One region of the Methylorubrum extorquens genome, then DNA from elsewhere that is predicted to be linked to it. Evidence: predicted binding sites of a transcription regulator. Region 1 holds the regulator's gene; the other holds the start of a gene.
The links. The regulator LexA, encoded in region 1, represses DNA repair genes until DNA is damaged. The targets are predictions, from matches to a motif close to TGTTCNNNNTGTGTTCNG.
Positions count from the first base shown of each region.

Region 2: J2W78_RS19735 (PA0069 family radical SAM protein) is a predicted target of LexA. The motif match lies at 10,931-10,948, and genes of this name have one in related genera.

Region 1 is NZ_JALJXF010000001.1:1,063,537-1,078,089, reverse strand. It holds gene gltX (glutamate--tRNA ligase) at 1-478, opposite strand, end outside; gene J2W78_RS05360 (ComEC/Rec2 family competence protein) at 650-2,908, shown strand; gene lexA (transcriptional repressor LexA) at 2,902-3,624, opposite strand; gene J2W78_RS05350 (DUF1236 domain-containing protein) at 3,790-4,002, opposite strand; gene J2W78_RS05345 (hypothetical protein) at 4,024-4,737, shown strand; gene J2W78_RS05340 (MFS family transporter) at 5,119-6,474, shown strand; gene J2W78_RS05335 (3-keto-5-aminohexanoate cleavage protein) at 6,536-7,360, opposite strand; gene J2W78_RS05330 (tartrate dehydrogenase) at 7,374-8,453, opposite strand; gene J2W78_RS05325 (hypothetical protein) at 8,593-9,054, opposite strand; gene J2W78_RS05320 (aldo/keto reductase) at 9,165-10,043, opposite strand; gene J2W78_RS05315 (hypothetical protein) at 10,124-10,849, opposite strand; gene J2W78_RS05310 (methyl-accepting chemotaxis protein) at 11,046-12,977, opposite strand; gene J2W78_RS05305 (Do family serine endopeptidase) at 13,421-14,553, opposite strand, start outside.
Region 2 is NZ_JALJXF010000001.1:4,222,842-4,237,394, reverse strand. It holds gene J2W78_RS19800 (O-antigen ligase family protein) at 1-1,026, opposite strand, end outside; gene J2W78_RS19795 (hypothetical protein) at 1,617-1,868, shown strand; gene J2W78_RS19790 (IS110 family transposase) at 2,344-3,294, opposite strand; gene J2W78_RS19785 (CobW family GTP-binding protein) at 3,506-4,492, opposite strand; gene J2W78_RS19780 (TetR/AcrR family transcriptional regulator) at 4,590-5,174, opposite strand; gene J2W78_RS19775 (quinoprotein relay system zinc metallohydrolase 2) at 5,361-6,293, shown strand; gene J2W78_RS19770 (quinoprotein dehydrogenase-associated SoxYZ-like carrier) at 6,335-7,150, shown strand; gene J2W78_RS19765 (rhodanese-like domain-containing protein) at 7,168-7,755, shown strand; gene J2W78_RS19760 (thioredoxin family protein) at 7,787-8,182, shown strand; gene panB (3-methyl-2-oxobutanoate hydroxymethyltransferase) at 8,610-9,434, shown strand; gene rpmG (50S ribosomal protein L33) at 9,649-9,816, shown strand; gene J2W78_RS19745 (hypothetical protein) at 10,073-10,255, shown strand; gene J2W78_RS19740 (hypothetical protein) at 10,287-10,808, opposite strand; gene J2W78_RS19735 (PA0069 family radical SAM protein) at 10,969-12,111, shown strand; gene J2W78_RS19730 (ribonuclease HII) at 12,332-12,982, opposite strand; gene J2W78_RS19725 (glycosyltransferase family 4 protein) at 13,112-14,188, opposite strand; gene J2W78_RS19720 (UDP-2,3-diacylglucosamine diphosphatase) at 14,214-14,553, opposite strand, start outside.

The sequences.
Region 1 (14,553 bases):
GCACGGCGTCCTCGACCACGGTCTCACCGTCGCTCGGCGCGCGCAGGCGGATCACCGGCTTCACGCCCGCGGGCGCCTCGGACGGGTCGCGGTCGCGCCAGCGGCCGTCGTAGCGCGGGGCACGGCCCTCGGCACGGGCGGTCTCGCGCATCTGCACGAGTTCCTCGGCGGTGGCGTAACAGTGATAGGCGTTGCCCGAGGCGAGCAGGCTCTCGGCGACCTCGCGGTGCCGCTCGGCGCGGGCGAACTGGTAGATCACCTCCCCGTCCCAATCGAGGCCGAGCCAGCGCATCCCGTCGAGGATCGCGTCGATCGCACCTTGCGTCGATCGCTCCCGGTCGGTGTCCTCGATGCGCAGCAGCATCCGCCCGCCGAAGCGGCGGGCGTAGAGCCAATTGAACAGAGCCGTGCGCGCTCCCCCGATATGCAGGAAGCCCGTGGGTGAGGGCGCAAAGCGCGTGACGACCGGTGACGACATCGGCTGCTGGGAGGCTTCTTCTTGAAAAAGTGCGGGATGGCGCGCGTGCGGCCGCGGCCGGTCTCTGCGGGCGTGTAGCACGAGCGAGCGGATGCGTTAAGAATTCGTCACGATTGCCCGCCGCGCGGGCATCGCAGGTCTCGGAGCGCGGCGGGGGGCGGCAGGGGGCGCATGGCAGGGGGCAGCGGCAGGGCGATGCGCGGGGCCGTTCCGGCCCTCCTCGCCGGCCGCGTTCCCGCCCCCGCACAGCTCTGGCAGGCCACTCTCGACGGTCTGCGCGGCAGCATCGCCCGCGAGGCCGAGCAGCGGCGGCTGTTCCCCTGGCTCGCCGTCGCCTTCGGGGCCGGCATTCTCGTCTTCTTCACCGCGACCGATGGAGAGCCGTCGCTGGCTGCGCCGCTGATCGCAGCGGGGCTCTGCCTTGCGGTGACGCTGTTTCTGCGGGCGCGCCCGGTAGCGCTCGCGCTGATGCTCGGCCTTGCCGCCGTCTTCCTCGGCTTCGCCGCGGGCGTCTGGCGCGTCGCCTCCGTGGCGGGGCCTGTGCTGACCCGCGTCACCATCGCGCCGCTCGTTGGCTTGGTCGAAGGGCTCGATGAGCGCGAGGGCGGCGCCCGGCTGATCGTGCGTGTCGAGCGATTCGGCGATCTCGATGCGGAGCGCCGTCCGCGCCGGGTGCGGGTCTCCTACCGTGCCGCGCAGGCGGTGCGGCCGGGGGACGCCATCCGCGCCACCGCCCGTCTCCTACCGCCGCCGGAGGCGGTGCGGCCGGGCGGCTACGACTTTGCGCGCGACGCCTACTTTCGCAGAATCGGTGCCGTGGGCTCGCTGGTCGGCAAGGTCGAGGTCGGCCCCCCGGCCGAGCCGCTGGCCCTATCGCTGCGGTTGACCGCCGCCATCGACGCGGCCCGCAACGCCTTCACCCGCCGCATCACCGACGCGATCGGCGGACAGGCCGGCGCGGTGGCGGCGGCTCTCGTCACCGGAAAGCGCGGGCTGATCTCCAACGAGACCAACGACGTGCTGCGGGCGGCGGGGATTTATCACGTCGTTTCGATCTCTGGGCTCCACATGGTGCTCGCGGCCGGCGTCGTGTTCTGGCTGGTGCGAGCCGGTCTCGCCCTGGTGCCGGTGCTCGCCCTCGCCTGGCCCATCAAGAAGATCGCGGCGGGTACGGCGATGCTGGGCGTGACCGCCTACTGCGCCTTCTCGGGTTGGGATGTCGCCGCCGAGCGGGCACTGATCATGACGCTGGTGATGCTCGGCGCGATCCTCGTCGACCGCCCGGCGCTCAGCCTGCGGAACCTCGCCCTCGCGGCGATCCTGGCGCTCGCCCGCGAGCCGGAGGCGCTGCTGGGCCCGAGTTTTCAGATGTCGTTCGGCGCGGTGGCCGGCCTCATCGCCTGCGCGCCGCTCATCGACGGGCGGGTCTTACGAACCGACAGCTCGTCTCGGATCGCGCGGGCCGCCTCATGGGTGGCGAAGGCGGTGGTCGGAACGCTTGCCACGACGCTGGTGGCGCAGCTCGCCACCGCACCGTTCGCGACCTACCACTTCCAGACCGTGCAGCCCTTCGGCCTCGTCGGCAACGCGCTGACTCTGCCGCTCGTCTCGCTCGCGGTGATGCCCGCGGCGGTACTCGGCATGCTGGCCTACCCCTTCGCCCTCGACCGTCCGGTCTGGTGGCTGATGGGGCTTGCGGTGCGCGGCATGCTCGAGATCTCCGCCTGGATCGCTGGGTTTGGGCAGGCCACCGTCGTGCTGCCGGCCTTCGGGACGGGTGCGCTGATGCTGCTCGCCGTCGCCCTGCTGCTGGCAACACTCCCCGTATCGCGGCTGCGTCTCCTCGCCCTCATACCGGCCGGGCTTGGAATCGCCCTCGCCGCGAGCCCGATCCGGTACGACATCTATATCGATCGGGATGGGGCGGGCGCCGCGGTCCGCGGCAAGGACGGCCGCCTCGTGGTCCTCGGACGCCCGCCCGGCTTCGTACTCGAACAATGGTTGAAGGCCGACGGTGACGGGCGCCGTCCGGAGGCCGCGACCGGCGCCGACGGTCCGCGCTGCGACCGGATCGGCTGCACCCTCACGGCGGTGGACGGCCGTGCCGTCGCCCTCGTCACCGACAAGCGCGCCTTCGCCGAGGATTGCGCCCGGGCCGACATCCTCATCAGCCGCTTGCGTGCCCCGCCGGGCTGTGCCGCGCCGCTGATCGCCGACCGGGCATTTCTGGCGGCGCGGGGGGCCACCGCGATCCGCCTTGGAACGACAGGGCCTGACATCGTCACCGCCCGCGGGGCCGATCGGCCGCAGCCCTGGCAGCCCCGGCCTTCCGGCCCAACAACGCCGGCAGCCCTGTCGGACTCCCAACCTTCCTACGATCCGAGTGCGGCGGATCCGTCAGACCCGCCGCACGCCGAGAGCCCTCAGTAACGGCGCACGAGGCTCACGAGCTTGCCCTGGATGCGCACCCGGTCGGGACCGAGCACGCGGGTCTCGTAGGCCGGGTTGGCGGCTTCCAGCGCGATCGACGAACCGCGGCGGCGCAAGCGCTTGAGCGTCGCCTCCTCGTCATCGATCAGCGCGACGATGATGTCGCCGTTATTGGCGGTCTCCTGCTTGTGGATCACCACGAGATCGCCATCGAGGATGCCGGCCTCGATCATCGAATCGCCGCGCACTTCCAACGCGTAGTGCTCGCCGCCCGCCAGGAAGTCGGGGGACATCGAAATCGAATGGCTCTGGCTCTCGATCGCCGAGATCGGAACACCGGCAGCGATCCGGCCCATCACCGGCACCATCACCGACTGGCCCTTGCCGTCATGGGCCTGAAGCATGGCAGGCTTCGGCGCGGCAGGCTTGGCCGAAAGGCCGCCCTCGACCACGCTCGGCGTGAAGCGTCGCGGCTCGGACGATGCGGGCTTGGCCGCCGGCATATCGGGCATGCGCAGGATCTCGATCGCCCGCGCCCGGTTCGGCAGACGGCGGAGGAAGCCGCGTTCTTCCAGCGCCATGATAAGGCGGTGGATACCGGACTTGGATTTCAGGTCGAGCGCGTCCTTCATTTCGTCGAAGGACGGCGGCACACCGCTCTCCTGCATCCTCTGCTGGATGAACTGGAGCAGTTCGAGTTGCTTGCGGGTCAGCATGCGGCACCTGCTGTCGAGCGCGGGCCGAGGGCGCCGCAGAATCGTTGAAAACAAAGCACGAACAGCCTAGACGTTCCTCTCCTGTTCCGCAAGCATACCTCGGGAAGCGAAAGAGGCGGCGGAGCTGTCGCCCCGCCGCCTCTCCGGTCGTGCCGTGCAGCCGGATCAGGCCGGGATCACGTCGACGATCTCGTAGGTGTCAGGATCGATGATGACGATGTCGTCCCCGACGAGAATGAATTGCAGACCGCGATAGGCCGGCACCACCGAGAGAATCGCTGGGGGTAGCGGGTGCAGCGAGACCGAGCGCGGGATTGCCGTGCCGACGCGGACGGCGAAGTTGACATTCGTGACGGCGCGAACGCTGGAACGGGTGATCGACTGGCGGAACTCGCCGCGTTGCGTCGAGCTCAGGTTCTTCGAAGCGCCCCGCGCCTCGGTGGCGGCCCCACGACCACCTCGCTCGCCGGCACCGCCGCGTTCACCCGCCGCATCCCGCCCGCCGCGCTCGCCGGCCCCATCTCGGCCGTCACGCCCGCCGCGCTCGCCCGGCCCGTCTCGTCCGTCCCGTCCGCCGCGCTCGCCTGCGCCGCCGCGGTCGGTCTGCCCGGACTCGCGGTTGCCGCGCTCGCTCGGCTGTTCGGCACGGGCCGGGCCACCTTCGCGCCCGCCACGGACACCCGGCTCTCCACTCTCGCCGCCGCGCGACGCGCCACCGGGTGCCCCGCCGCTCTCGCCGCCACGGGTCCCACCGACATCGGCGCCCCCACGGGCACCGCCTGCGCCGCCGGCCTCGCCCGCGCCGCCCCGTGCTCCGCCGGCCGCACCGCCACCCGCGCCGCCCGCGCCTCCAGCGCCTCCACCGGCACCGCCTGCGCCCATCCCGGCACCTCCTGCGCCAGCACCACCGCCGCCGGCCCCCCCGGCCCCAACACCGCCGCCGCCGCCGCCGCCTTGAGCGAGTGCGGTTGCCGCGCCCAACATCAGGATCGCCGCCGTCGCCGTGCTGCGAAAGAGTTTCGTCATGTTCCGTCCCTGTTTCTTCTCAGCGACCGACTTGGTGCCGAAGCCGGGGACGCAACGGCAAACGTCGCAAAACCGTTCCCGGAATAAGCTCTCCAGCTTGTTCTTCGGGAAAACCGTGGGGTTGCACGAATGGATACGCTTGAGTCTTTCGGCGTCCGAAAGTCAGGCTGTCATGTGCTTGGGAAGACTGAGACGGGGGAACCGCGCTTGAGCTGACCCTCGTGCCGCCCGGGCCTCTCTCCCCCCGCACTGGGAAGGCCCAGGCACGGTGGCCGGCAGGGCTTGCCGCCTGCCATGCCGGAACGAGGGCCCATCGTTCCGATCGATCCAAGCCTTTGTGCGCAACGTTCCCCGGCATCTGTCATGGAATGGCCGCCGACCGCGTCGGCGCGGGGCCCGTCTCGGGTAAATACCGGCCTCTGATAAACGCTCACGGCCGCTCAAGGGCCGGACCATCAGGGGAAACGCATGCTGGAGACCAGCGCCACCGCGCCGCCGCTCGACGAGGCCGCCGACCGCCGCCGCCGCATCATGGCCATCGTCGGTTCCTCGTCGGGCAATCTCGTCGAGTGGTACGACTTCTACTGCTACGCCTTCTTCGCCCTCTACTTCGCCCCGGTCTTCTTTCCGGAGGGCGACGACACGGGCCAACTCCTGAAGTCGGCCGCGGTCTTCGCGGTGGGCTTCTTCATGCGGCCGATCGGCGGCTGGCTGTTCGGGCGCATCGCCGACCGTCTCGGGCGCAAGACCTCCTTGATGATCTCGGTGCTGATGATGTGCGGCGGCTCGCTCGCCATCGCCCTGTTGCCGACCTACGCGACCGTCGGCCACCTCGCGCCGGTCCTGCTCGTCATCGCGCGCATGGTGCAGGGCCTGTCCGTTGGCGGCGAGTACGGCACCAGCGCGACCTACATGAGCGAGGTCGCGACCAAGGGGCAGCGCGGGTTCTTCGCCTCGTTCCAATACGTCACGCTGATCGGCGGCCAGTTGCTCGCCTCGCTGGTCCTCGTCGTGCTCCAGAGCTTGCTCACGGCCGAGCAACTCACGGCCTGGGGCTGGCGCATCCCCTTCGTCATCGGCGCGCTGGCCGCGGTGGTCGCCCTGTTCCTGCGCCGCTCGCTCTCCGAGACGATGAGCGCGGAGAACAAGGATTCGAAGGAAGCGGGAACCCTCTCCGGGCTTCTCAAGCACTGGCGGGCCTTCGCCGTGGTGCTGGCCTATACGGCCGGCGGGTCGCTGTCGTTCTACACGCTCACGACCTACATGCCGAAGTACCTCTTCAACACCGCCCATCTGGACAAGGTAACCGCATCGAAGATCACGACGGTGGCGCTGTTCGCCTACATGGTGATCCAGCCCTTCTTCGGCTGGCTCTCCGACCGGATCGGCCGAAAGACGAACATGCTGCTGTTCAGCGGCCTCGGCATGGTGATGATCGTGCCGCTGATGACGGCGATCGGCACCACCACCGATCCGATCCTGTCCTTCGGCCTCATCATGACCGGGCTCGTCGTGATCAGCTTCTACACCGGCATCAGCGGCATCGTGAAAGCGGAGCTGTTCCCGACCCAGGTGCGTGCGCTCGGCGTCGGCCTGTCCTACGCGGTGGCCAACTCACTGTTCGGCGGCACGGCGGAGGCAGTCGCGCTCTGGCTCAAGCATGTCGGCGCCGAGAGCAGCTTCTTCTGGTACGTCGCGGTGATGCTGGCGATCTCGTTCATCGCTTCGCTGGTGATGCCGAACCCGAAGCGCCACGGCTATCTCGACGGGGACGGCACCGTCGAGGAGGCGCTGGGGCGCAAGACGAGCCCGGTTCTCGCCTGATCGGCGCGCGAGTGCGTCGTCCAGAGAGGCTTGAACCGCCTTTCGGGACGACGCCCTGGGCTCAGCCGAGGTGCAGGATCGCTCGCGCCTCGGCCGGTGTCGCCGGCCGGGCGCTGTGCTCGGCGCAGATTCGGGTAGCCAGACGGACAAGGTCGGCATTGCCGTCGGCGAGCCGCTCCTTCGAGAGTCGCACGTTGTCCTCCAAACCCGTGCGCACGCTCTGCGCGCCCCGCGACACAGCCCAGCCCATCACCGGGCTCTGAAAGCGGCCGATGCCGAAGGCGCCCCAGGTCGCGCCCGGCAACAGGCGCCGGGTCTCGGCCAGCAGGATGTCGAGCAGGTGCGGGTCGGGCGGCAGGGCGTTGCGGATGCCCATGACGAACTGCAGATGGGGCTCGGCGCCGATTAATCCCTCGTCCACGAGACGGCGGGCGTTGTGGATGTGAGTGAGGTCGAACACCTCGATCTCCGGGCGTACGCCCTCGTCCCGCATCCGCTGGCCGAGCGCCGTGAACGAGGCGGCCGGGTTCTCGTAGACGCCGTCGCCGAAATTGACGGAGCCGGTGGTGAGCGAGGCCATATCGGGCCGGTGGATCAGGCAGGCGCCCCGCTCCGTGGGATCGGGCCCCGCCCCGCTCGTCGAGAACTGGACGATCATGTCCGGGCAATGCCGCCGGATGCCCGCCTGCACCGCCGCGAACCGGTCGGGATCGAGGGAGGGGCTCTCGTCGTCCTCGCGGACATGGATGTGGGCGAGCGCCGCGCCGGCCTCGTAGGCGGCGTGGGTCGATTCGATCTGCTCGGCGGGGGTGATCGGCACGGTCGGGTTGTCGGCCTTGCGGGCGACCGAGCCGGTGATCGCGACGGTGACGACGACGGGTCTCATCGCGGGCGGTCCTTCAGCCCATCGCCTGTTCGACCGCGCGGCCGCAGGCCTGCGTGTCGGCGGTGCCGCCGAGATCGCGCGTGCGCAGCGTCTGCTCCGTGAGTACCCGCTCGATGGCGGCAACGATTTCGCCGGCAGCCTCCCGCTCGCCGAGATGCTCCAGCATCATCGCCCCCGACCAGATCTGGCCGATCGGGTTGGCGAGCCCCTGGCCGGCGATGTCGGGGGCCGAGCCGTGCACCGGTTCGAACACGGACGGGTGCAGGCGCTCCGGGTTGATGTTGCCCGATGGCGCGATGCCGATGGTGCCGGTGCAGGCCGGGCCAAGATCGGAGAGGATGTCGCCGAAGAGGTTCGAGGCGACCACCACGTCGAACCGATCCGGATTCAGCACGAAATGCGCGGTCAGGATGTCAATGTGGTACTGGTCCCAACGGATATCGGGGAAGCGCTCGGCGACGGCCCGCACCCGCTCATCCCAGAACGGCATGGTGATCGAGATGCCGTTCGATTTGGTCGCCGAGGTGAGGTGGCGCTTCGGGCGGCTCTGCGCCAGCTCGAAGGCGAACTTTAGTACGCGATCGATGCCGTGCCGGGTGAACACCGATTCCTGCACCGCGAATTCGCGCTCGGTGCCGGGAAACATCCGCCCGCCCGCGTTGGAATACTCGCCCTCGGTGTTCTCGCGGACGACCCAGAAATCGATGTCGCCGGGCTCGCGGCCGGCGAGCGGCGACGGCACGCCCGGCATCAGTCGCACCGGGCGCAGGTTGACGTATTGGTCGAATTCGCGCCGGAACTGGATCAGCGAGCCCCAGAGCGAAATGTGGTCCGGCACCCGCTCGGGCATGCCGACGGCGCCGAAGAAGATCGCATCGTGGGAGCCGATCTGCGCCTTCCAGTCCTCGGGCATCATCTGCCCGTGCGCTTCGTAGTAGTCGCAACTCGCGAAATCGAACCAGTCCTGCACGATCTCGAAGCCGTGGCGGGTGGCGGCCCGTTCCAGAACCCGAACGCCCTCCGGCACGACCTCCTTGCCGATGCCGTCTCCGGGAATCACCGCGATCCGGTAGCTGCGCTTCGTCCCGCCCATGCTCGTCGCCTCGTGTCCGCCCCCGGCGTCTCACTTGCGCCAGAGCCACGCGGCGTCAATGGCGGAAGGAGACAGGTGGTATCGATGCTATCGGGCAGCAGGCGTCAGGGTCCGGCCACGGAGGTTCGGGCGCGGTGGCTCAGTTGATCGAGCCGGTGGTCTCGCCTGGGCATGTCTCCTGAGCGCGGGCGCGCAGGACGCGCTTCAGGCGCAGCGACTGCGAGCCGTCGGCGCCGTGCAGCGTGCCGACCAGGGCGTCGGCTCCGGCCGTGCCGCGGAAGCTGACGAGACCGGCGCTCGTCTCGAGATGGAAGGCGACATCCTTGGTGCCGTCGTCGATCGAAACCGCGGTCTCGATCGGGGCCGGCAGTCCCGCCCCCTCGTAGACGAGGTTGTCCCCCTTGGGCCACCGCTTGAGCGTGATGCGCCGGCCGGCCTGCGCGCCGTCCGCCGGCATCGTGCAGAGGTCAGCGTAGACGTAGGTGCCGGAGACCCAGCTCGTGCGCGCCTCTGCCGGCAGGGTGGCGAGACCGGCGAGCGCCAAGCCAGCGATCAGACCACCGAGAAGACCGGAGCGTGCGAGGTGGCCGGCTGACGACATGTCGATCCTTCCTGTCCGGCACCGTGTCGGCGCCCGAAACGGAAAGGCTCAGGACCTGCCCGGTTCCGTCGCCACCTCGGTGCAAGGTGCGCGCCAGCACGTTCCGGGTCTCATATGCTGCCGCCCCGCCATGCCTCGCGGCCTGCCCGGTCGAGGACGGCGAAATCTTCGTCGCTCAGGGTGAGGGTTGCACCCGCGGCATTCTCGGCGAGGTGACCGGGATCGCCGGTGCCGGGGATCGGCAGCATCACCGGCGAGCGCTTCAGCAGCCACGCGAGCGCCACCGCGCCGCCGCTCGCGCCGAGACGCCCGGCAATCGATTCCAGAGCCGAAGCAGGGCCCGTCAGCGATCCCTTGTCGAGGGGCGCCCACGGGATGAAGCCGATCCCGTGCCGCTCGCAATGCGCCAGCACGGCCTCGCTGGTGCGATCGACGAGATTGTAGCGGTTCTGCACGCTCGCGACGGGGAAGAACTTCTGGGCGGCTTCGATGTCCTCGACCGACACCTCGGACAGTCCGACATGGCGGATCAACCCCTCCTCCCGCATTCGGGCGATTGCTTCGAACTGCACCTCGCGAGGGCAGTCCGGGCCGATCCGATGAAGCTGCCACAGGTCGATCCGTTCGAGACCGAGCCGCCGCAGGCTCATCAGCACGCATTGGCGCAGGTAATCGGGATTGCCGACCGGCCGCCAGATGTCGGGCCCGTGCCGCGTCAGGCCGCCCTTGGTGGCGATGACGAGCCCCTCGTAGGGATGAAGCGTCTCGCGGATCAGATCCTCGCTGACGAAGGGGCCGTAACTGTCGGCGGTGTCGATCAGGTCGATCCCGAGGTTGGGCACCGCCCGCAGGGTCGCCTTCGCCTTATCCCGGTCGGGCGGATCCCCCCAGATGCCGGAGCCGGTGACGCGCATGGCGCCGAACCCGAGCCGGTGGACGGTGAGATCGCCACCGATCGCGAAGGTGCCCGATGCCTCGACGCTCGCCATGCCCGTGTTCCTCTCGCAGCACTCCCGGTGACGGGAGAACCCGAAAGGCCGCCGCCGGGTCCGTCGGCGGCCAAGGGGCTTCAGAACTCGCGGATCAGCCGCATGGCCGCGACGAGCCCAGGGTCACGGTTCGTCTGGAACTCGATCCCGAGGCCGGCCTGGAGGCTCGTCAACTCCGAGAGCCGGCGGTGGATCTGGGGGATGACGAGGGCGCGGGTGCGGTCGTCCCCGGCGATGTCCTGCCTCAGGTTGAATTCGCACCCGAGTACCGTCTCCGGATCGAGGTCGTAGAAGAACGAATGGTTGAGAAGCAGCGAGGTCGGCCCGATCTGTCGGATGCCGACTTGCCGCAATCCGGCCATGCTCAACATGCTCCAGCGCGCGTCGAAGCGGTATCCGGAGATGTAGAGCAGGGAGTTGCGGACCGTCGCGCTGCCGCGCTCGACTTGGCCGATATACTGCCAGCCGTGGATCCAGCGCCCGCCCGCCCCCGTGCCGAAGGTGCCCTGGAGGGCGACCTTGACCTGCGTCAGGCGTCCGTCCTCGAACGGAAGCTCCAGCTCGAACGATTGACCATCCGCGTAGGCGTATTCGAGTTCGGGGGCCCAATCCGTCGTTCCCCGGCTCAGCGGACGCACCGTCAGGACGTTGACCTCGCGCTCCCCCGCCCGCGCCCCGAGCGGTCGCAGCAGGTCGAACACCATCGGTTCGGGAATGCGCGGACTCTCCGCCGCGAGCGGTTCGACACGGGCGATGGCCGGAGAGACGGCGCAGGCGGCCAGAGCCAGCGCGAGGCTGCGGATCATCGCTGCCCACGGGCCCAGCCCCGACGCGGTTCGGCCCGCCGCGAGGGCGAGCCGATCAAGGAAGCCGTGATGGGAGCGGGGCGGCACCGGTCTCACGGTCCGAGCATCTCGTCTACCAACGTCCGGCTCCGTGGCGGGACCGGACGTTGGTAGACGCTGATGGGCGGACCGCCAATCCGTCCGTGTCGCGGGACCGTCAGGCGGCCCGGATCGCGGCAAGAAAATTCTCGACCTCGCGCCGCACGTTCTCGGACTGGGTCGACAGTTCGGACGAGGCCATCATCACCTGCTGTGCGGCTGATCCGGTCTCGCTCGAAAGCGCCTGCACCTGCGCCACGCTCATCGACACGTCCTGGGTGCCGCGGGCGGCCTCGGATGCGTTGCGGGCGATCTCGTTGGTCGCGGCGGTCTGCTGCACGACGGTCGCCGCGATCGAGGCGGTGATGTCGTTGACCGAGACGATGGTCCGGCCGATCTGCTGGATTGCGCCGAGCGCCTGGGTCGAGGCGGCTTGGATCGCCGTGACCTGATCGGAGATCGCCTCCGTCGTGCGGGCGGTCTGCGCCGCCAGTTCCTTGACCTCGGTGGCGACGACCGCGAAGCCGCGGCCCGCCTCGCCGGCCCGCGCCGCCTCGATGGTGGCGTTGAGGGCGAGCAGGTTCGTCTGGCTCGCGAGCCCTGAGATCATCGTCACCGCCTCGCCGATCTTCTCGGCGGCGCGGCTGAGATGGCTCATCGAGTCGGTGGTCGTGCGGGCCTCGTGGCTGGCATGGCTCGCCACATCGTTGGATTGCTGGACGCGCCGCTCGATCTCGCCGAGCGAGGCGACCATCTCTTCCGCCGCTGCGGCGACCGTCTGCACGTTCACGGTGGCTTCCTCGGCCGCGGCGCTGGAGGCGACCGCCTGCCCGTTGGTGCTGTCGGCGACCTGCGTCATCGAGCGGGCGGTGCTGTCCAGTTCGGTCGCCGCCGAAGTCACGATGGCGATGGAGGCGGCGATCTTTTCCTCGAAGCCGCGCACGAGCCCATCGACACGGTCGGCCCGGCGCTGGCGGGCGGATTGCTGCGCGACCTGCTCCGCTTCCAGCTCGATGCGTGCCACGGCGTTCTGCCGGAACACCTCGACGGCCTCGGCCATCCGGCCCATCTCGTCCACCGCGTGCCGAGACGGCACGTCGATAGCCGTCTCACCCGCCGCGAGGCGGCTCATCGCGGTGGTCATCCCCGAGATCGGGCGGATCAGGCTGCGGGCGATCAGGAAGGCCATTGCCGCGCCGGTGGCCAGGATCAGGCCGAGCAGGATGAGCTGGACGGTCTTCGCCCGCGTCATCAGGGCGTTGCTCTGCTCGACCCCTTCCTGAAGCGCCGTCTCGAGCTTGCTGCGCACGAACAGGCCCGTCGCGTTGATGCCGTCCACCCTCGGCTTCAGCGTCTCCTCGAAAAACGCTTCGCTCTCGACGATGGCCTGGGAGGCGGCGACGATGCTGGTGTTGAGGCGGCTCAGAGTCTCGCCGACGAGCTGTGCCGTCTTCTCGTCGTCGGCGGTGAGATCGAGAGCCTTCAGTTTTGCCAGGGCGGCCTCGGCGTTGCCGAAGGCGTTGGCCGAGAGGGCACGGCCCTTCGGATCCTTGGTGGCGAGGAAGCGCCAGTTCATGATGCGGAACAGAAGGAGCGTGCGCTCGACCTCCACGGCCTGGGCGATCACTTCATCTTGGCCCGTGGCCCGCAACTGGGCGACGAGAACGCCGGAGGCCTTGGTCAGGTCGTCGCCGTTGGCGTAGACGCCGGCCCGGTTCTCGCGGATCTGAGCACCGAGTTCGACCAGCTTCGGCAGCGCCTTGCCGAGATCGGCCGACTGATCCCGAAGCCGCTCGTAGGCTTTGCGCCGCTCCGCGCTCGGTGTGCTCGCGATGAGTTTGTCGGACCCCTGCCGGATCGAGTCCAGCGACGCGAACATTCCGGTCGTGTAGTCGGGCGCCTGGGTCAGCCTGTACTGGGCCGCTTGGCCGATCAGCCGGTCGGACAGGCCGTTGATGGTATAGAGGGTCCGGGCCGCGGATTCGAGCTGCGCCCGCGCACGAAACATGTCGTCGAGACTGTCGAGCTGCGTGTAGGAGAACGCCCCCATACCGCAGGACAGGACGACCAACGCAGAAAAACCACCGTAGAGACGCGTACGAATACCGATTTTCATCGTGCTGCCGTCGAGACAAAAAGTGTTGTTTCGCTGTGCAGAACGATGTCTTTATGTGCTCTTAAAATACGATGCTTATGGCTCGGAAATCGGGCAGTTACGTAGACGGATCAGATAGATAACCTGAGGGTGCTCGAGTAACCTGAGAGAATGTTCCTGTGGTCGTGCGGGTCTCGTCGAACACGATCGACGCCTGTCGCAGGACTTGGCGTCGCGGACCGCGCCGTCCCCGCCGTTCGGTGAAATGCTGCCGGCCGGGCGCAGAGCGAGAGACCGAACGAAAAAATGCCCGCTCAGGGAGCGGGCACGAAGTCGGGAGGAGATGCAGTGCGGTCGGCGGGGCCGGAGGCGGTCCCGCCGTCGTTCGCGAGGGGAGATCAGCCCTCCTTCTTGCCGAGCGCCACGGCGACGAAGCGGGTCTGGCCCTTGGCGCTCTTCACCCGCATCAGCACGGCCTTGCGGCCGTTCGACTCGGCGGCGCGGATCTGCGCCTGGACGTCGGAGGGCTTCGAGACGCTGGTGCCGGCGACATCTAGGATCACGTCGCCCTGCGCGATGCCTTTGGATGCGGCCGGGCCGTCGGGATCGACATCCATCACCGCCACGCCCTCGTCGCCGAGGCCGACATCGTTCGCCGGCGCCAGGCTGAGGCCGAGGCGCGGCTGGCCGCCGGTGGAGCTGTCGCTGCGGCTCGCGACCTTCGCGTCGGTCGGAAGCGTGCCGAGTTCGACCGTCGCGACGTCGCTCTTGCCGCCCCGCAGATAAGCCAGCTTCACCTCGGTGCCGGGCTTGAGGCCGGCGATGCGCCGCGAGAGATCGCGGGCGTCGTTGACCGGGGCGCCGTTGACCGACTCGATCACGTCACCGGATTTCAGGCCGGCCTTGGCGGCGGGGGTGCCGTTCTCGGCGTGATCGACCAGCGCGCCCTTGGCCTTGTCGAGGCCGAGCCCGTCGGCGATGTCCTTGGTGACGGGCTGGACCTGCACGCCGAGATAGCCGCGCACCACCTTGCCGTCGCTGCGGAGTTGGTCGACCACCGTCTGCACGGTCTCGGCGGGGATCGCGAAGGCGAGGCCGACCGAGCCGCCGGACGGCGAGGCGATCGCCGTGTTCACGCCCACGACCTCGCCGTTGACGTTGAAGGTCGGGCCGCCGGAATTGCCCTTGTTGATCGGCGCGTCGATCTGAAGGAAGTCGTCGTAGGGGCCGGCGCCGATGTCGCGACCGCGGGCCGAGACGATGCCTGCCGTCACTGTGCCGCCGAGGCCGAACGGGTTGCCGATGGCGACGACCCAGTCGCCGACCCGCGGGGCGCTCTTGCCGAACTGGACGTAGGGGTAGCTGCCGCTCTCGGTGATCTTGAGGAGCGCGATGTCGGTCTTCGGATCCTTGCCGATCACCTTGGCGTCGAGGGTGCGGCTGTCATCGAGGGTGACCTGCACGGTCTTGGCCTTGTCGACGACGTGGTTGTTGGTGACCACATAGCCGTCCGCCGAGATGATGAAGCCCG
Region 2 (14,553 bases), 3.2 Mb from region 1:
GGAATTGTGCGGCTCCAAGTTGAAGATCTGGCGCCAGCGCAGGGGGCCGAGGCCGAGCGGCTCCTCCAGCAGCATCCCCATGCCGCGGATCTGGTTGCCGAAGCGGCCGGTCTCGCCCTCGTCGTAGTCCTGCGTGACCGCGGCGCGGGTCTGGAAGGTCTGGGCGACGCTGTCGATCGAGAGCAACCCCGCCAGCGCGACCGCGCCGAAGCCGACGGTGACGAGGCCGAGGGTCACGATCCGCCGTCGCAGGGCCCGCGAGCGGCTCGTCGCGTAGAGCGCCACGACCATGACGGCGACCGCCACCACCGTCCCGCCCCAGGAGCCGCGCGAGAAGGACAGGAAAATGCCCGCCATCACGACGACGAGGCTGAGCAGCGACAGGATCGGCCAGCGGGTCGCGCCGGAGAGGAGGCGGTGGATCAGGTAGAGCGCGCCGAGCGTGAGGAAGGAGCCGAACACGTTCGGGTCCTGGAAGGTGCCCGAGGCGCGGCCGTATTTGTAGAACAGATCCTCGATGCCGAGCAGTTGCAGGTAGCCGACGATGCCGAGCCCCGCCGAGAGCACGCAGCTCGCGGTATAGGCCTTGAGCGCCACCTCGATGCGCGCCCGCGTGTCGTCGGCGTAGAGCATCGCGAAGAAGATGCAGGTGGCCGCGAGGTAGAACAGCTGCACGGTCCACGTCACCGACAGCGGCTCGTTGAGATAGGGCAGCAGCGCGATCCCCATCGCCGTGAGGTAGGCGAGGAGCAGGAGCACGAGGGGCAGCGCCCCCCTGTGCAGGCGGATGCCGAGCGCCAGCCACAGCACGATCGTCGGAATCGCCACGAGGTCGTAGGGCGAGGCGTCCGAGAAGGCGAAGCAGGCAAAGAAGATGAACGCCGCGTGGAGGCCGCTCGCCAAGCCCTGGACCGCGCGAAGGGCGGGGACGCGGCCCCAGGCGCCCGCGGCCCATGGTGACGCGCCCGCGGCCCAAGCCGACGCGGCGGCCGTCGCACCGGTCGGCGCGGCTGTCATGGAGGACATCGGCGAACTCGAACTCTCGCGGGGCCCCGCGCACGCCACCCGCCAGAGCCCCGCGACGCGGCACCCGGCGGGATTGCGGACCCCTCAACCGGACGGATCGAACCACCGAAAGGTTGCGTTTTAACCAACAGCACCGGGCTGCGGGGCACTTTCCGCTCTGTCAGGGTGCGCAACATGGCTACTAGCAAACCTGAGGTCGTCGTTCCGCCTGGGTACGGATTCATTCGCCGCGCCCCGCGCGAGATGCACGGCCGGGGTGCCTGCACCCCGGCCGGAACGACAAGTCCGAGGCGACGCGCCAGATGATCGCGCGATCGTCGCGGGCGCATCGTGACGGACGATGTGCCGACGTTATCCGTCGGAACGATTCTGCGACCCGAATAGGATCGACCCGGCGGCGGACTTTCGGCCGGATGGGACCGGCCTCGACTTTGCCGGGACGGCGCCGAAAAACCGGCCCAGCGCCTTGCCGGCTCACCACGTGCGCCACGGCACGTCAGGGCGGACAAACGCTCCCCATATCCAGTTTAGCGAAGAAAACGGAAGTTCGGATCGTCGGACTATCCTGAGACAGATCATCGGAGAGATTGATGAAGACCCGTATTGCCGCTGCCGTCGCCGCTATCGCCCTGGGTGTCGCACCGGTCACGTCCGCCCTGGCCTTCAGCGAAAGCTATGCCCGCCCGATCCCGATGACGTCCGGCTGGACCGACTCCCTCGGCGTCCATGACGGCCCGCGCTACGCCGCCTGCCCGATGAACTCGGCCGCGGAAGGCAACGCCAACCAGCAGAACTTCCCGGTCAAGCAGTACGGCCAGACCGCGGGCGGCAACCGCTGCTGAGTCTTCGGCCCGATCCAGCCGGGACGAGCCTGATCTCTCAACCCTTGTTTGAACGCGCTTCGTTTCCGCCGAACCGGCAGCGGGATCGGCGACAGGCGCTTCGATTGGATACGAATGGAGGATTTTCGACAGATGCGGATGATGCAGGCGTTTTCTTACGGGATGATCGGTGCTCTCGCGGTTGGCCTCGTGACCACCGCGATCGGCTCTGCGAGCGTGTTGCTCAACCTCTGACGCCGAACGCCACCCTCTGATCGAAAGTCCCCGGTCGGCCGACCGGCGGTGCGATCGACGAAAACGAAAGGGCCGCCCGCGAGGGCGGCCTTTTTTCATGCGCGTTTCCCGATCGGCAGCGCGCTGCTTCATACCAAATCCGTTTGATCCCTTCGGAATAGCGGATTTGGGCTTCGCTCAGGCGCCGCGCGGGCTGGCTGATCCGGTCCCCGCTTGGATCAAGCGGCGACTGTATTGCGGGTCAAGCCATGAGGTTGCTTTCAGCGAAGGTTTTGTCGTCCTTGAGGAGGGCGTTGGCGAGGACGACGAGGCGTCGGCCGGTGGCGACGATGGCGACCTTGGCGGGTTTGCCCGCGTCTCGCATGGCCCGGTAAGGGAGCTTGAAGGTCGGGCAGGTTCGGGCCGCGACCATGCCGGCCATGTAGAACGCGGTTCGCAGACACGGTCGACCGCCCGCGATGGCGTGGCGTCCGGGATGTCCGCCGCTCTGGGTCGGGTGGGGCGCCATGCCGGCCAGACTCACCGCGGCCTTGCGGTCGAGGGCTCCGAGTTCGGGCATGTCGGTGATCAACACGGTGGCGATGCGCCGGGCGATGCCCGGGATCGAGGTGAGGATCACGCGCCTGCGGGCGAGGGCCGGATCGGCGCCGATGCGCTGGTCGAGTTCCGCCTCAATGGCCGCGCAGGCGCCCTCCAGGGTCTTGATCACCGTCCGGTGACTGTCGGCCACCAGGGGATCGAGGGCCTGGGCGAGACGCGTCTTCTCCATGGCGATCAGCTCGGTGATCTGGCGCCGACGGGTCGAGAGCGCCTTGAGCCGGACCTGATCGAGCGCGGGCGCGGGGTGCAGGTGCTCGGGCATGCGCTGAGCAAAGCGCGCGATGAGGGCTGCGTCCAGCCGGTCGGTCTTGGCGATCTGTCCTTCAGCCGTGCGGAAGGCCCGGACCCGGCGCGGATCGACCAGGGCGACCGCAAAGCCAGCCTCGGCCAGGGCGACCGTGCCGGGATGAGCATAGGGACCGATCGCCTCCAGGGCGACGCGCAGGATGCCGCGCGGGCGCAGGGCGGCGATCAGGCGTTCGATGCCGGCCGGGGTGTTGTCACACCGGAGCGGCTTGGCGGCGGGATGGAACCCGAGGTCGAGGAAGTGCTGGCCGACATCGATGCCGGCCACCGGTACGAGGCTGAGCATGGCGGATCCTGTCCTGTACGCGGGTGCCCGCCGCAGCGGGACCCAACCGATTGTTCGGAATACGCAAGACAGGGCGTCCGGGATCGTGCCGTTTGACGGTCGCGCCACGACGGCAAAGCCGGTGTCATCGTGACGGACCCGGAAACCGTCAGATCGCCAGACGCCCACGCCGTATCAAAGCACGGCCAGCCCTCAGGTACAGGAAACCGTATCAGACCTTACAGGCGAAGAAGCCTTCGCGGATCGCCTCCGGATCGAGGTTGCGGCCGATGAACACGACGCGGGAGACGCGCGGCTCGTCGGCGCCCCAATCGCCCTGGACGTCGCCGTCGAGGATCATGTGCACGCCCTGGAAGACGAAGCGCTTCGGCTCGTCGGGAAAGGCGACGATGCCCTTGCAGCGCAGGATGTCTGGCCCCTGAACCTGGGTCAGGTTCGAGATCCAGGGCATGAACTTCTCCGGATCGACCGGGCCGTCGATCTTGGCCGAGACCGACTGCATCTGCTCGTCGTGGTGATGGTGGTGGCCCTCCTCCAGGAAGTCGGGCTCCACGTCGAGGATGCGCGCGAGGTCGAAGGCGTTGCGGTCGAGTACCTGATCGAGCGGGATCGCGCAGCGCTCGGTGCGGTGGATCTTGGCCCAGGGGTTGATCGCGCGGATCTGGCCCTCGACACGGTCGAGATCCTGGCCCGAGACGAGATCGGACTTGTTGAGCAGGATCACGTCGGCAAACGCGATCTGGTTCTTCGCCTCGGGCGCGTCGGTGAGCCGGTCGGTGAGCCACTTGGCGTCGGCCACCGTCACCACCGCGTCGAGCCGGGCGGCCTCGCCGACATCCTGATCGACGAAGAAGGTTTGGGCCACGGGGGCCGGGTCGGCGAGCCCGGTGGTCTCGACGATGATCGCGTCGAACTTGCCGCGGCGCTTCACCAGCCCGTCCATGATGCGGATCAGATCGCCGCGCACGGTGCAGCAGACACAGCCATTGTTCATCTCGAACACTTCCTCGTCGGCGCCGACTACGAGGTCGTTGTCGATGCCGATCTCGCCAAACTCGTTGACGATCACGGCGTAGCGCTTGCCGTGCTGTTCGGTGAGGATGCGGTTGAGCAGCGTCGTCTTGCCGGCGCCGAGATAGCCGGTGAGCACCGTCACCGGGATCTTTTGGGATGCGGCGAGGGGGGAGGCGTCGGACATGGCAAACCTGGGCAGAGGGAGCTGTGAAGGGTATGGCCTGTCATATTGTATCAACGGGCGTCCATGAAAGGCCGCGCCGTTGCAACGCAGCCTCTTGTCACGCTCCGCCGTTCGAACGGGCCGGCCGCAGCCCCTCGCTGAGGGCCGCCAGCGTCCGCCCGAACCCCTCCGGGCCGGCGAGGAACCGCTCCAGCAGCAATGAACCCTCCAGCGTCGCCACGATCATCCGGGCATGGGCCTGCGGGTCGAGGCCGGCGCGGACGCTGCCGGAGATCTGGCCCTCCTCGATCACGCCGGCGAGCCAAGCGATGTGCTTCTCGAAGAAGGCGGTGATGGCGCGGCGCAGGGCCTCGGGCAGCGTCTCCAACTCGACGGCGAGCGCCGCGCACAGGCAGCCGAGCCCCTGCTCGACCCCACCGAGATAGAGCCGGCCATAGGCCTCGATCCGGGCGACCCCGTCGCTGGTCGCGCCCGAAATCTCGTCGAGCGCCGCGTCGTAGCGCGCGTCGTAGGCCTCGATCAGCGCCTGGGCGAGCGCTTCCTTGGTGCGGAAATGGTGGTGGATGCTTGCCTTGCGGATGCCGACCGCCTCGGCGAGGTCGGCGTAGCTGAAGCCGGAATAGCCCCGGCCGCGCACCAGGATCTCGGCCTCGCTGAGGAGCGATGCGCGCGTGTCTCTCATCGTCCGTCCGTTCGTATCGGGCCGATCACGTGCCCGCGATGGACCCCTTCGTTTCGCGATGGTGGCACTTGACGGCGCAAAAATCTACCTACTAGATGGTTTGCACTATATCGACAAAATCAGCGGGAGGAAGCGGCAGATGGCGGCACGGACGTGCCAGGGTCACGAGTCCGGCGGAGACGGGCGATGAGCGCCCCCGTCACACGCCGCGCGGCCTTGTTCGGCGGGTTCTGCCTGTGCTGCCTGCCGCGGGCGGGCTTTGCCGTCGATGCCATGACTATGGAGGAGGTCGCACCCGGCACCTTCATCCGGCGCGGGCCCGACGCAGAAGCGACACCGGCGAACGCTGATGGGATCGCCAATATTGGCTTCATCATCGGGCGCGACGGGGTGCTCGTGACGGAATCCGGCGGCAGCCTGGCCGACGGGCAGTGGCTGCGCCGGGAGATCGCCCGGCGCACCGACAAGCCGATCCGCTACGTGATGCTCACCCACGTGCATCCCGACCATGTCTTCGGTGCCACCGCCTTCCGCGGCGACAACCCCACCTTCGTCGGCCATGCGAGCTTGCGCGGTGCGCTCGATGCCCGGGGCGCGTTCTACCGCCAGCGGCTCGTCGAGATCCTCGGAGAGGCGGCGGCGGGCGAGGTGGTCTACCCGACGATGGAGGTGAAGGATCACGCCGAGATCGATCTCGGAGACCGCACGTTCCAGCTCACCGCCCACGGTGCTGCGCATACGAGTTGCGACCTGTCGATGCTCGACACCGGCAGCGGGCTACTGTTCCCCGCCGACCTGCTGTTCGTCGGCCGTATCCCCTCGCTCGACGGCAGCCTGCTCGGCTGGTTCAAGGAGATCGAACGGCTGAAGGCGGTGGGCGCCGCCGACGCGGTGCCGGGCCACGGCCCGACGCGGGTCGCGTTCGCGCCGGCGATGGCCGATCTCGCGCGTTATCTCTCGGCACTGCGCGACGAGACCCGCAAGGCGGTGGCCTCCGGCGTGCCGATCGAGGCCGCGGTGCAGACCGTCGCGCTGGGGGAAAAGGACAACTGGGCGCTGTTCGACACCTATAACGGCCGCAACGTCACCCAGGCCTACCAAGAACTCGAATGGGAATGACCGCCGCCCGCTTCGGGGGACTTCAAGGAAGGAAACGCGCCATGAAACGCCTGATGTTCGCCCTCGGCCTGACCCTCTCCGCGGCGGCGCTCGCGCCCGCCCCGGTGCTGGCCGGCGCCACCGATACCGACGAGGAACGCGCCGCCCGCTGGACCGAGATCAAGGCGTCGATCTTCGGTGACCGGAAGGTCGAGGCCAGCGACAGCGCCGTGAAGATCGACGCGCCCGCTCGCGCCCTCGACGCCGCCCTGGTGCCGATCGGCCTGACGCTCGCCGACAAGGACAGCGTGAAGGGCCTCTACTTCATCATCGACGACAACCCGTCGCCCTACGCGGCGCACTTCACCTTCGGCCCGGCCGCCGACCCGGGCGAGATCAAGATGCGGGTGCGGGTGAACAACTACACCAACGTCCACGCCGTGGTGGAGACCAAGGACGGGCGGCTCCTCGAATCGGCCAAGTTCGTCAAAGCTTCGGGCGGCTGCTCGGCGCCGATGGGCATGAGCGACGAGGAGGCGATGAAGGGCATGGGCGAGATGCGCATGAAGTTCGTCGGCGACGTCCAGCCCGGCAAGCCGGCCGAGGCGACGCTGATGGTGCGCCATCCGAACTTCTCGGGGATGCAGATGAACCAGCTCACCCGCGACTACACCCCGGCCCGCTACATCCAGGCGCTCGACGTGACCTACGGCGACACGCTCGTGTTCCACCTCGACGGCGACATCTCCATCGCCTCGAACCCGGTCATCAACTTCGCCTTCAAGCCGGAAGGACAGGGGTCGCTCAAGGTCACGGCCTCGGACAACCAGGAAGGGCGCTGGGCGCAGACCTTCCCCGTTCCGTCCGCGAGCAACTGACGCCGATGGGGAAGAGCATGCGGGTGATCGCCAGAACCGCGGCGTTGGCCGCCCTCGGCCTGATGCTCGGCGCGGCCGGCCCTGCCGACTCGCCGGTCAACGTGCCGGAGCCGGACGGGCTCTATACCGGGCCGCCGAAGGGCTACACCCCGGCGACCCTCAAGGGCGCGACGGTCATCGATCTGAAGGGGCTCGAGGGCCTGCTGGCGCAAGGGCCGGTCCTCATCGACGTGGTGCTGGCCGACCGCCGGCCCGAGGGCCTGCCCGCCGACCGGCCCTGGCTGCCGACCCACCGCTCGCTCCCCGGCGCAGTCTGGATGCCGGGCGCGGGCGGCGCCCCGCTCGCACCCGAGAAGGAGGAAGCCTTCCTCAAGCGCGTCGCCGAGCTGACGGGCGGGGACAAGGCCAAGCCCGTCGTGACCTTCTGCCGGCCGGAATGCTGGGGCAGCTGGAACGCCGGCAAGCGGCTGGTCGCGGCCGGCTATAGCCGCGTCCACTGGTTCCCCCCCGGCGTCGAGGGCTGGCAGGACGATCACGACACCGCCGTCGCCAAGCCCGATCCGGCCTGGGCGCGTGTCGACAGCGCGCGCGCCCCCCAGCGCTGAGCCTTTGAGCTGAGAGGCCGTGAGGACACCGATGACGAACCGCCGGAACGTTCTCATCCTCGCGGCGGCCGTCCTGGCCGGCGGCTGGGCCGGTGCCGGACAGGCCGCCGAGTCCGCCGCCTACGACCAGAAAGCCTTCGAGGCGGCGCAGGCGGCGGGGCGGCCGATCCTCGTGCAGATCTCCGCGCCGTGGTGCCCGATCTGCCGCGCACAGAAGCCGATTCTGGCCGCGCTCTCCGCCGACCCGCGCTTCAAGACGCTCGCCGTCTTCACGATCGACTTCGACACGCAGCGCGAACTCGTGCGCCGGTTCGGAGCGCAGATGCAGAGCACGCTCATCGTCTACAAGGGCGGCACTGAGGTTGCCCGCTCGGTCGGCGAGACCCAACCCGAATGGATCGAGCAGCTCCTCGAAAAAGCGCTCTGACACGTTTTTGCCATGATTCGGCCAAGTGTGCTCAAGAGTCTAAATTTCGAGCAATCTCAATCGCCTCGATCTTCAGGCTACGCCATTGACACCGGCTTGGATGTGGCGGAAAAACGGCGGACCCGGAGGCGGTCCGAAGTCTAGGGAGGAAACGCCCGAAAAAGGGCGAGCGGGACGACCGAAGCGCATTTCACGTTGATTGCCGGCCGCCGCTTTCGGCGGTCGTTGCGTGAAGGAGCCGGAACGCCGCAGGAGAAGGCAGGCCCCTCCGGGTGAACCTTCTCGTCGTGACACTTCGCGTCCGATCCACCGGAACCGACCTACAGGCCCCCTGCGGGGCGGCGCGATCGGGCTTATAGAGGCGTTCCGCACGCCGCGCCCGATCCGATGGGCGCCCCCGGGAACGCCAGACTCCGGATCACGAGCCATGTCGCAGGTCGTTCAAACGCGCCGTCTCCAGGCGGTCGATCTGATCAAGCGCAAGGCCGAGGGGCGCAAGATCATCGCGCTCACCGCCTATCACGCGCACACGGCGGGCATCGTCGATGCCTATTGCGACTTCGTGTTGGTGGGTGATTCTCTCGGCATGGTCATGCACGGCATGGAATCGACCCTGCCGGTGACCCTGGAGATGATGATTCTCCAGGCCCAGGCCGTGATGCGCGGCACCTCCCGCGCCCTCGTCGTGGTCGACATGCCGTTCGGCTCCTACGAGGCGAGCCGCGAGCAGGCTTTCCTCAACGCCGCCCGCGTCCTCAAGGAAACGGGCGCCGGGGCGATCAAGCTGGAGGGCGGCGCGCGCTTTGCCGAGACGGTCGCCTTCCTGACCGAGCGCGGCGTGCCGGTGATGGGGCATATCGGCCTCACCCCCCAATCGGTGAACACGATGGGCGGCTTCAAGGTGCAGGGGCACGGGGCCGGCGACGAAGACCGCCTGCGGGCCGATGCCCGCGCGATCAGCGATGCGGGCGCCTTCGCCATCGTGTTCGAAGGCATCGTCGAGCCGGTGGCGCGGGCCATTGCCACCGACCCGACGATCCGCGCGGCGACCATCGGCATCGGCGCGACCGCCGCCTGCGACGGGCAGATCCTCGTGCTTGAGGACATGCTTGGCCTGAGCGACCGGGTACCGCGCTTCGTCAAGAGCTACGGCTCGCTGCGCGCCCATATCGAGGAGGCGGTGCGCGCCTATGCCGATGAGGTGCAGGCGGGCCGCTTCCCGGCCGAGGGGCACACCTACCCGCCGCGGTGACAAGGCCATCGCTTCAGAGCGATCACCCTGGGTTTCGGCCGGCCCCAATCGCTGGCGCCCGCCTGCGCAGGCACAGTCCGGCTTGACGAAACGCCCCCCATCGGGCATTGACCGCGCCGGAATTCGGCCGGGGCTTCCCGGCCTTTTGCGTTTCGCCCGCGCTGGCGCCGCCACCAGCGAATCGCCCCTCGACCCGCTTTAGGAGCGCCACGCCATGGCCAAGGCCGTTACCGTCAAGATCCGCCTCGTCTCGACCGCCGACACGGGCTACTTCTACGTCACGAAGAAGAACTCCCGCACGCAGACCGAGAAGATGGTCATGAAGAAGTATGACCCGGTCGCGCGCAAGCACGTCGAGTTCAAGGAAGCCAAGATCAAGTAAGAGAGATCAAGTAAGCCGGTCTCGCCCAAATCCCGGACCCCGACCGCCTTCGGGGCGTGTCGGTGCAGCCGGGGGCGAGATACCAAGCGTCCGCTTCCCTGGGAAGCGATGCGGCAAGGCCGCTCCGGCATCGGGGCGGCTTTTTCGCGTTCCGGCACCCGCTTCCTTGTAGCATCGACCCATCCTCACGGAGTGCTGAAGAATCAGGGCGGCCCGGCGTAACGCTCGCGCAAGCGATCGCGTCTAGGGTCGGCGCATGAACGCCTTGCCCAGCTGCCTCGCTCCGGCCGGTATCGGCCTCACCATTGCCTCGGCCGCCACCGTCCTGGAACGGTCCGGCTACGCGCATTCAGCCGAAATCACCCTGGGGGCCGCCCTGGTGGCGACCGCTCTGGTGGTGTTGCTGCGCTCGGCCCCGGCCTGGTTCCGGGTGAGCTGACGTTCTCGCCGAGGCGTGGCCGGTCGCGGGCTCAGGCGCGGTCGAGCCGGGCGGTCAGCATCCGCACCTTGAGGCGGGGCGAGAACGGCAGGCCCGCCAGCACCCGCTCCCGCCGCACCACATCGCCCGCCCGCGGTCCGCGCGCGCCGACCACGCTCTCTCCTCGCGCGGCGATCCGAGCCGGTAGAGCACCGTATGCCCGTCGCATCCGGCCGAGCGCCATGTCCGGCCGCGCCGTGCCGACGAAGCGGTCGAGGCTGCGGATCCAGCCCTCCGCCGGGATGTCGCCCGGCTCCAGGCACAGCAGCCACTCGCGCCGCGCCGCCCGCGCGCCCGCGCTCCACGGGTTGGCGCCGGGCGGGCGCACGACCAAGGTTGCACCGCTGCCCTCGGCCACCGTCTCCAGCGCGGGGCAGGCCTCCGCCGTCACGATCACCGCGTCGCCCACGAGCCCGGCCGCCACGCCCGCAACGAGTGCGCTCAGCGTGTCGGCGAGGCACTCGATCGCGGCAGGGTCGGCGGATCGCGCCACGTGGATGAGGCCGGAGATCATGGGGGGCGAATACCCGATTTTCCGCCTTCGCAAAGCACTCGTTGCGCTGCCCTCGCCTTCGACGGCCCCGGAGGACGGACAAAGCCCTCACCTGCACGAAACTTGTGCATCCCCGCTTTTCATGTTCGCGCTATGTTCTTATGAAGAACGCGAGCATGGCATGACGGTGGGGTTCGGGGTGGGGAACGGACAGACGCCGCTTCGGGGAAAGCCGACCGGCTTCTCACAAGGCGGTTCCCCGGTCGCGCCGGAGGCACGGCGCGGTCGCGGGGCGACCGCCAACCCGGAGGGGCGCTTCGAGGCGACCCGGCACGAGACCTTCGACGATGGCTGGCCGGGGGAGGCGGAACGTGTCCGGCGTACGGAGGTGACGCCGGAACGCGCCCGCCACATCATCACCCGCAACGCCTCGCCGGACATCTCGTTCGACCGGTCGATCAATCCGTATCGCGGCTGCGAGCACGGCTGCGTCTATTGCTTCGCCCGGCCGAACCACGGCTATGTCGGGCTCTCACCGGGTCTCGATTTCGAGACGCGGCTGTTTTCGAAACCCGATGCGGCCGCCCTGCTGGAGCGCGAGCTGTCGGCGCCGGGCTACCGGCCGCGGACCATCGCGCTCGGTACCGCGACCGACCCCTACCAGCCGATCGAGCGCACGCACGGCATCACCCGCGCCGTGCTGGAGGTTCTAGCCCGGTTCCGCCATCCCGTCGGCATCGTCACGAAGTCGAACCTGATCCTGCGCGACCGCGATCTCCTCGCCGAGATGGCGGCGCAGGGTCTCGTGAAGGTGGCGATCTCCGTGACCACCCTCGATCCGGATCTCGCCCGCCGCATGGAGCCGCGCGCGCCGCATCCGCGCAAGCGCCTGGAGGCGATCCGGAGCCTGAGTGAGGCGGGCGTGCCGGTGATGGCGATCGCTGCACCCGTCATTCCCTCGCTCAACGATCACGAGATCGAGGCGATCCTCGAAGCGGCTCGGACGGCGGGCGCGCGGGAGGCCAACTACGTGCTGCTGCGCCTGCCGCACGAACTCGACGAACTGGTCGGCGACTGGTTCTCGGAGCATTATCCGGGGCGCAAGGCGCACGTCTTCTCCCTGCTGAGCGGGGCCCGCGGCGGCAAGGCCTACGATGCCGCCTTCGGCACCCGCATGATCGGGCAGGGCCCCTATGCCGACCTGATCCGCCGCCGCTTCGCCCTGGCCAAGCGCCGCCTCGGCTATCCGGAAGAACCGGTGCGCCAGACGACGGAGCTGTTTCGCCGGCCGGAGAGGGCAGGGGACCAGCTCGCTTTGTTTTGAGGAGTCTCGGGGGAGGGCGAGCGCATCCCCTCGCCCCGCGTGCGGGGAGACGGCAGCCGAGGGTGAGGGGGCTTGGCCGGAACAGGCTGATCCTGAGCCGCCCCCTCACCGCCGCTGCGGCTGCGCCTCCGCTTCCCATGGGCAAGACGGGGTGGCCATGGGCCTCTCCCCGCGTGCGGGGAGAGGGGGGCTCAACGGGACACGCAGCGATCCAACCGCGTCACGCGTCCGAGAGGGCGCGCGCGGCCTCGAACCGCCCCGTGAAGCTCACCCGGTGGTGCGGGCTGCGACCCTGCGCGGTGAGGCCGGCAAGGTGGGCGGCGGTGCCGTAGCCGGCATTGCGCTCCCAGGCATAGGCCGGGTGGCGCGAGGCCAGACGACGCATGATCTCGTCGCGAACGGTTTTGGCGACGATGGAGGCGGCGGCGATCTGCGGCACGAGGCGGTCTCCGCCGATCACCGGGCGGCAGCCCTGCGTGAGGCCGGGAACCGGATCGCGCCCGTCCACCAGCACGGTCGCGTCGAGCCCGAGGCCCAGGACCGCCCGGCGCATGGCGTCGAGGGTCGCGCCGCGCACGTTCACCCGGTCCACCAGCGCCCGCGAGCCCGCCGCGAGCGAAACCCGCGCATGCGCCCGGATCAGCGGGGTCAGCGCCTCGCGCGCGGCATGGTCCAGGCGCTTGCTGTCGTCGAGCCGGGCCAGGATCTCCGGCGGAAAGGCGACGGGGTCGAACCAGACGGCCGCCACCATTACCGGACCGCACAGGGCCCCGCGCCCGACCTCGTCGCAGCCGATCACCGCCGGATAGGTCGCGGCAAGTGCCGGATCGAAAGGGCGCGGGGCTTTGACGGATTTCGGTCGAAGGGCCATGGCGCGGACCCTCGCATTCTCGCGGTCGCCGGTCATCCCGGGGCGGGTCAAAACCCGGCGGACAAGGGGGACCACACTGAAAAAGTATCCGGCGGCATCCGATCGGTCCCGCCGGAAGGTCGGCGTCGTTCAGCCGGGGCGCGGCAGCGGGGCGCCGCTCGGATGGCGGGCGGAACGCCGAGCCGATCCGGGCGCGTGGGCGGTCGCTATGTTGTCGTAGAACTGGCGGGCGCTCTCGGCCCAGGTGTAGCGCATCGCCTCCGCCCGGCAGCGCTCTCGCGGGATCGCGAGCGCGGCGAGCGCTGCCGTGCGCAAGTCCGCGTCGAGGGCGCCCGCGCCGGTGCCACCGATCACGTCAAGGGGCCCGGTCACGGGATAGGCCGCCACCGGCAGGCCCGAGGCGAGCGCTTCTAGCAGGACGATGCCGAAGGTGTCGGTCAGGCTCGGAAACACGAAGGCGTCGGCGCTGGCATAGACCCGCGCCAGCGCCTCGCCGGTGAGCGCACCGAGGAAATGCGAGTCCGGCGCCAGCGCCTCGAGCCGCGCCCGATCCGGCCCGTCGCCGACCACGACCTTTGAGCCCGGCAGGTCGAGGCTGAGGAAGGCGGCGAGGTTCTTCTCGACCGCGAGCCGGCCGACCGAGAGGAAGATCGGCCGCGGCAGATCGCGCAACGGGCCGGCTTCTGTCTCTTCATCGCGGGGGCGAAAAAGGTCGGTATCGACGCCGCGGGTCCAGCGCATCAGGTGGGTGAAGCCGCGCCCGGCCAGTTCCCGTTCGAGAGAGGGCGTGCTGACCATGGTGCCGCTCGCCGCGGCGTGGAAGCGGCGCAGCCACGCATAGCTCCAGGCCTCCGGCACGGGGGCGCGGGCGGCGAGGTATTCGGGAAAGCGGGTGTGGTAGCTCGTGGTGAAAGCCTGCCCCCGTGACAGGCAGGCGGCGCGCACCGCGTGGCCGATCGGCCCTTCGGTGGCGATGTGCACATGGGTCGGCGCGAGCCGCTTCCAGCGCGACAGCACCCGGCCGCGGGTGACCAGCGAGAGCCGGATCTCGCGGTAGCCCGGCATCGGCAGGGAGGGGAAGTCGGCCGGCGTCAGCATCAGCGCCTCGACGCCGAGGCCGGCGGCGGCCTCGGCCATGCGCTCCACGGAGCGCACCACGCCGTTGACCTGCGGGTGCCACGCATCGGTGGCGAGCAGCAGCCTCATGCGGGTCTCGTGTGTGGGGGAAAGGTCAGGCGACGGCGCGTCGGATTTCGGGCTCGAAGCTCTCCGCCGCACGGCGCTCGCGCAGCAGGGTCGGGTAGTGCAGCACCTCCATGCGGCCGTCGTAATGCTCGACGATGCCGGTGCAGGATTCCACCCAATCGCCGGTGTTGAGGTAGGTCAGCCCCTCGACCTCGCGGTGGGCCGCGTGGTGGATGTGGCCGCAGATCACCCCGTCCGCGCCCTGGCGCCGGGCTTCCGTGGCGAGGAAGGTCTCGAACTGGCCGATGAAGTTGACTGCGTTCTTCACCTTGAGCTTCGCCCAGGCCGAGAGCGACCAGTAGGCGAGGCCGAGGCGACGCCGCACC